3 regions of the Allobosea sp. GW821-FHT12C12 genome follow, and region 2 is predicted to be linked to each of the others. Evidence: predicted binding sites of a transcription regulator. Region 2 holds the regulator's gene; each other region holds the start of a gene.
The links. Region 2 encodes LexA, which represses DNA repair genes until DNA is damaged. Its sites were predicted from a motif close to TGTTCNNNNTGTGTTCNG; they were not measured.
Positions count from the first base shown of each region.

Region 1: a site for LexA is predicted at 877-894, ahead of AC1RRW_RS08385 (PA0069 family radical SAM protein). Genes of this name have one in related genera too.
Region 3: a site for LexA is predicted at 947-964, ahead of AC1RRW_RS10480 (Y-family DNA polymerase). Genes of this name have one in related genera too.

Region 1 covers NZ_JBXAQP010000004.1:344,434-346,699, forward strand. Annotated here, with positions in the region: gene ypfJ (KPN_02809 family neutral zinc metallopeptidase) at 1-334, shown strand, start outside; gene AC1RRW_RS08380 (glycosyltransferase family 2 protein) at 315-824, opposite strand; gene AC1RRW_RS08385 (PA0069 family radical SAM protein) at 952-2,142, shown strand; gene rnhB (ribonuclease HII) at 2,222-2,266, shown strand, end outside.
Region 2 covers NZ_JBXAQP010000002.1:97,164-99,429, reverse strand. Annotated here, with positions in the region: gene AC1RRW_RS03395 (molybdopterin molybdotransferase MoeA) at 1-1,012, shown strand, start outside; gene lexA (transcriptional repressor LexA) at 1,097-1,801, shown strand; gene AC1RRW_RS03385 (ComEC/Rec2 family competence protein) at 1,947-2,266, opposite strand, start outside.
Region 3 covers NZ_JBXAQP010000006.1:59,855-62,120, forward strand. Annotated here, with positions in the region: gene AC1RRW_RS10475 (MFS transporter) at 1-702, opposite strand, end outside; gene AC1RRW_RS10480 (Y-family DNA polymerase) at 1,006-2,247, shown strand.

The sequences.
Region 1 (2,266 bases), on a different contig from region 2:
CATCCTGCCCAAGGCGAACGAACTGCGCGAGCGCTCCTCCGAGCGGGAGGCCAACCTGATCTCGGTCCGGATCGAGCTTCAGGCCGACTGCCTCGCCGGCGTATGGGCCAACAGCATCCAGGCCATGGGCCGCATCGAAGCTGGCGACGTCGACGAGGCGATGCGCACCGCCGCCGCGATCGGCGACGACAGGTTGCAGGGCGCCTCGCGCGGCCAGGTCGTGCCAGATTCCTTCACCCACGGCTCCTCCGCCCAGCGCACGCGCTGGTTCACGGCGGGGCTGAGGAGCGGGACCATGCAGAGCTGCGACACCTTCAGAACGAACCAGCTCTGAGCCAGTTTCCCGCACGCTCGCGCCTGACCGGCAGCCGGCGCGGCGCGGCGTCGAGCCTCCCCGCCATCACCAGCGTCTTGGGCAGAACCAGCCCCGCACGCAGACGCCGCCCGCCGAAGGATATCGCCGCCCGTTCGCGCAGCGACCCGGCGACGCCGCGCAGCGCGATCAGCGCCGGCGCGCCGGGGCTCAGCATCAGGTGCCGGTCGACGATCCGGGCCCAATGCGGCTGCGGCACGTCGCCCGAATCGAGCAGCAGGAGCCAGTCGCCGCGCGCCTGCGCCGCGCCGAGATGCCAGCCCTCGGCCCCGCCGGCGCGCAGATAGCTCGCGCCGGTCGCGTCGGCGAGCCGCTCGATCTCGGCGTCGCCCGTCGCATCGACGACGACGGCATGGCCGAGGAAGCCGTCCGCCACGGCCGGGATCAGCACGGAGAAAGTCGCGGCAATGGCGGAAGCGTGGCCATCCGCCCGGATGACGGCTGTGAGCATCCGCAATCCTTATGACGCAGCGCAGCATGCCGCAATCCCGCCGCTTGCAATCCGTTCCCTTTATGTTCACATTCGGATCGGAAGACAGGCCGATTCCCGGCTGCCCTCTACAGCGTTCGGTTATGCCATGACGCACGCCAGACCCTCTTCGCGACGGCTAGCCGCCCAGTTGCTGCGGCGGCGCGACGTCGAGCCGGCTTCGGTTTCGGCCCGCGTCGCGCCGCCGGAGCCGCTCGCCTATGCCGGCCATCGCATCGATCCCGAGCGGCGACGCGGGCGCGGCGCGACGATCAATCCGGGCGGACGCTACGAGGCCGAGCAGCGCGTCGGCGAGGACGACGGCTGGGGGTCGCTGGGAGAACTGCCGGCGTTCAGGACCGAGGTCTCGATCGAGAAGGCGCGCACGATCATCACGAGAAACGACTCCCCCGACATCTCGTTCGACCGCTCGATCAACCCCTATCGCGGCTGCGAGCATGGCTGCGTCTACTGCTTCGCGCGGCCGACCCACGCCTATCTCGGCCTCTCGCCCGGACTCGATTTCGAGAGCAAGCTGACGGCCAAGCCGGATGCCGCGATTCTGCTGGAGAAGGAACTCTCGGCCGCCTCCTACACGCCGCGCACGATCGCGATCGGCACCAATACCGACGCCTACCAGCCGATCGAGAAGAAGCTCCGGATCATGCGCTCGATCCTGGAGGTGCTGGCGCGTTTCAACCACCCGGTCGGGATCGTGACGAAATCGGCTCTGGTGCAGCGCGACATCGACATCCTCGCGCCCATGGCGGCGCAGGGGCTGGCCAAGGTCGCGCTCTCGATCACGACGCTCGATCCGAAAGTCGCGCGCACGATGGAGCCGCGCGCCGCCTCCCCGGCCAAGCGGCTCGAGACCATCCGCCGATTGTCGGAGGCCGGCATCCCGGTCACCGTGCTGGTCGCGCCGATCATCCCGGCGATCAACGAGCACGAGATCGAGCGCATTCTCGACGCGGCGAAGGCGGCCGGCGCGACCGAGGCCGGCTATGTGCTGCTGCGGCTGCCGCTGGAGGTGAAGGATCTCGTGCAGGACTGGCTGCTGACGCACCACCCCGACAAGCTGCGCCATGTCGTCTCGCTGATCCGCTCGACGCGCGGCGGCAAGGATTACGACGCCGCCTGGGGCCAGCGCCAGGTCGGCTCTGGGCCTTACGCCTGGATGATCGGCCGGCGCTTCGAGATGGCGGCCGAGCGCCTGGGCTTCAACGGCGCGCGGCTGAGGCTGCGCAGCGACCTGTTCGTCAAGCCGGAGAAGGAGAAGGCGCAGCTGAGTTTGTTTTGATGGCTCCGCACGCTGTTAAACCGTCATTGTCCTAGCGATCGATCTGGTCACGGAAGACAGCCTTCGTCATAAGCCTCGCATGCTCCCCGATTTCAGCCGCGAGACGCACGCCATCGCCGACGGC
Region 2 (2,266 bases):
AAAGGAATTGCGCGTCATCGGCGAATCGGCTGCGGGTCGCGCCTTCGCTGGACGGCTCGGCGCCGGCGAAGCGGTTCGCATCTTCACCGGCGCCCCGATGCCCGACGGGGCGGACACGATCCTGATCCAGGAGAACGCCGACGGCGTCGGCGGCGCGACGATCCGTGTGCGCGAAGGCGCGGCCGAGGGACGATTCGTCCGGCCGGCGGGACTCGACTTCGGGGAGGGCGACGTCCTCCTCCCGGCCGGCCGCGCGCTCGACAGCGCCGCGCTCGGCCTCGCCGCGGCCGGCGGGCATCCGGCGCTGGCCGTGCGCCGCAAGCCCCTCGTCGCCATTCTCGCAACCGGCGACGAACTCGTGCTGCCGGGCGAGCCTGTCGGGCCGGACCAGATCGTCGCCTCCAACAGCTTCTCGCTGGCGGCGATCGTCGAGGCGGCGGGCGGCGCGGTGCTCGATCTCGGCATCGCGCGCGACAATCACCCCGATCTCGCCGATCGCATCGGCCGCGCCCGTGCCGCCGAAGCCGACGTGCTGCTCACGCTCGGCGGCGCCTCGGTCGGCGCGCACGATCTCGTCCAGGAGGCGCTGAAGCGCGCCGGCATGGACCTCGGCTTCTGGAAGATCGCGATGCGGCCGGGCAAGCCGATGATGATGGGCCGGCTCGGCCGCATGGTCGCCGTCGGACTGCCCGGCAATCCGGTCTCCTCGATCGTCTGCGGGCATCTCTTCGTCATGCCTCTGCTCGAGGCGCTGCTCGGTCTGCCCGACCCCGACAGGGACCGCAGCGAGCCAGGGATCATCGGAATCGATATGCCGGCTAACGATGAACGGGAGGACTATCTTCGTTCCGATCTCGTCCATTCCGCGGCCGGATGGATCGCGACGCCGTTCCAGAGGCAGGATTCCTCGATGCTGGGCACGCTCGCGAAGGCCAGGGCGTTGACGATCCGTCCGCCTTTCGCCGAGCCGGCAAAGCAGGGCGACCCCTGCCGGATCATCCGGCTGCGCTGAGGGGCGCTTGCGGAACACACCGCGAACCTGTATCATGTTCGTGATTTGTTTCGACTCCGCGCTTCGGGCGCTCCGGCGGGAATCATGCTGACACGCAAACAATTTGAACTGCTCCGCTTCATCCAGGAACGTCTGCGCGAAAGCGGCGTGCCGCCCTCCTTCGACGAGATGAAGGACGCGCTCGACCTCAAGTCCAAGTCCGGCATCCACCGCCTGATCATGGCGCTCGAGGAGCGCGGCTTCATCCGCCGGCTGCCGAACCGGGCCCGCGCGCTCGAGGTGATCAAGCTGCCGGACGGCGTCGCGGGCTCGCAGGCCCCGCGGGGGCGCTTCAGCCCCTCCGTCGTCCAGGGCGGCCTCGGCAAGGTCAAGCCGGCGAGCAGCCCGCCCGAGGACGATGCGCGCTCCACCATCGCCATTCCTGTGATGGGCCGGATCGCCGCCGGCACGCCGGTCTCGGCGATCCAGAGCCGCAGCCACAACGTCTCGCTGCCGGCCGACATGCTCGGCGCGGGCGAGCATTACGCGCTGGAGGTACGCGGCGATTCGATGGTCGAGGCCGGCATCCTCGACGGCGACACCGTGGTCATCCGCAAGCAGGACACCGCCAACACCGGCGACATCATCGTCGCGCTGATCGACGACGAGGAGGCGACGCTGAAGCGGCTGCGCAAGCGCGGCTCCTCGATCGCGCTGGAGGCGGCCAACCCGGCCTACGAGACGCGCGTGCTCGGTCCCGACCGCGTCAAGATCCAGGGGCGCCTCGTCAACCTGATGCGGCGCTACTAGGGCATGCCGATTTCACGCTGAAACATCGTCATCCCGGTCCTGATCCGGGATCCATCATAGATCGGCGACCGCGCCCTGTGTCGGATCCCGGATCCGCGCCGCTTTGCGGCTCGTCCGCGACGACTCGGTGGTTCCCGATGAGATTCTAAAATCGGTCGACAGGGTCCTCCTCGACCAGCGGCGTCGGCTGCGCCGCGGGCGTGGGAGCAGCCGCTTGCGGCCGGCGGCGGTTCCACGGGCGGCCGTCCTCGCCGCTTTCGGCGGCGAGCCTGCGCCAGGGCTGCCGGCCGGGCAGGATCGCGCCTGAGCGCACCAATGCGGTGGCGCCGTCGCGGCCGAGCGCCATGCGGTCGATCAGCATGGCCTTGCAGGGCGCGCTCCACGGGATCGGCGTGACGACGAGGTCGGCGCGGCGGCAATCCTCGACCAGAGCGATCCGGTCGCGGACGAAAGCCACGCTGCGAC
Region 3 (2,266 bases), on a different contig from region 2:
CAGCACCGGGTGCGCGACCCGGCGCGAATGCAGCCAGTAGGCGACGAGCGCCGCGACCCCGGCCGCGACCGCGCCATAGGCCACCGCCTCCGGCACGAGATGACGCCCGCCGGTGGCGAGCCCCAGCATCAGCGCGGCGAAGCCGAGGGAGGAGAGCAGGAAGCCGCGGATGTCGAGCGGGGCGACATCCTCCTCGCGGATATCCTCGAAGAACAGGCTCGCCAGCACGATGCCGACAATGCCGATCGGGATGTTGATGAAGAAGATCCAGCGCCAGTCGAAATAGGTCGTGATGAAGCCGCCGAGCGGCGGGCCGACCACGGGCCCGACCAGCGCCGGCACCGTCAGATAGGCCAGCGCCGAGACGAGCTGCGACTTCTCGACGCTGCGCAGGATCACGAGCCGGCCGACCGGCACCATCATCGCCCCGCCCATGCCCTGCACGAAGCGCGCGCCGACGAAGGCCCCGAGCGAGTTCGACAGCGCGCACAGCACCGAGCCGAGCATGAAGACGCCGAGCGCCGCCCGGAAGATCGTGCGCGCTCCGTAGCGGTCGGCCATCCAGCCCGAGATCGGGATGAAGACGGCGAGGCTGACGAGATAGGAGGTCAGCGCCAGCTTCAGCGCGATCGGGTCCTCGCCGAGCGACTGCGCGATCACCGGCAGCGAGGTCGCGATCACCGTCGAATCGGTGTTCTCCATGAACAGCGCGCAGGCGACGATTAGGGGAAGGAGTTTTGCGCGCTGCAAGACGGAACCTGGGGCAAGGCGTGGCCTTTGAGGAACATGGCCTTGGAGGGACGCGGGAGACGCGGCAACCGCTTCGCATCCCGCGGAGCAGCCACCACGCATACGCCTCTACCATGCTTGCCAGCCGCGGAACATGGCCGCGACGGCACGAGCGACACGTGGGCGCCACATGCCGCGGCCTGCCTGTTGCCTCGCATGTTCCATATATGTTCTATTACGGGGGGCGCTCCCGCCCGCGGCAACCCGATTGCGACCATGCGAAAACCCGCCGGCTTGGAAGCTCTCTATATCGATTTCGACAGCTTCTTCGCCAGCGCCGAGCAGCATCTGCGGCCCGAGCTGCGCGGAAAGCCCGTCGGCGTCATCCCGATCCGTTCCCCCGACACCTCCGTGATCGCGGCCAGCCGCCAGGCCAAGGCGTTCGGCGTCAAGACGGGTACGCGCCTGCGCGAGGCGCGCCGGCTCTGTCCCGACATCGCCATCGTGGTGGCGCGGCACGATGAATATGCGAGCCTGCATCGCCGTATCCTCGGGGCGGTCGAGACGATCCTGCCCATCGAGGCGGTGCGCTCGATCGACGAGGTCTATTGCCGGCTGCTCGACAACGAGCAGCCGCGCGCCATCGACATCGCCCGCGAGATCAAGGCGCGGCTCCGGCATGACATCGGCCCGGTGCTGACCTGCTCGATCGGGCTTGCCGCCAATGAACTCCTGGCCAAGATCGGCGCGGAGATGAACAAGCCGGACGGGCTGGTGACGCTGCGTCCGGAGGATTTGCCGGGGCCGCTCCTTGGCCTTGCCTTGACGGATCTTCCCGGGATCGCCCGCGGCAATGCCGAGAGGCTGGCGCGCACCGGCATCGGAACGGTCGCGGAGCTCTGGCGCATCGGCCACAAGCAGGCCCGCGCGCTTTGGGGCAGTGTCGAGGGCGAGCGCTTTCTCGCCGCCCTGCACGGTTTCGCCGTCGAACGGCCCGCGCCCCGGCGCTCCATGTTCGGCCACAGCCGTATCCTGCCGCGGGACTGGCGCGACAGCGAGCGCGCGCATCAGTGCGCGCGCCTGCTGCTGACCAAGGCGGCAAGGCGCATGCGGCGCGAACGCTACGCCGCCGGCGCGCTGCTTTTGCATCTGCGTGCCGAGACCGGCGAGCGCTGGTCCGGCGAGGAGCGGGCGCGTCGGCCGCTGCGCGACGACCATGGCGTGCTGTGCCTGCTCGACGCCCTTTTCGCGCGGCAGCGCCTGCCGGGCCGGATCAAATCCGTCCATGTCAGCCTGTACAGGATCGTCCCCGCGCATGAGGCGACGAGCGATCTGTTCACCGACGAGGCTGGACAGCGCCAGAGCGAACGCTGGGAGCGCCTGTCGGCCATCGGCGACCAGCTCAACCGGCGCTATGGCCATGCCGCGCTGACATTGGGCTGGCAGCCGCAGCCGGAAGGCGGCTACGCCGGCGCCAAGATCGCTTTTGGGCGCATTCCCGATGCTGCCGACTTCTGAAGCGTGTCCGTCAGAAAAG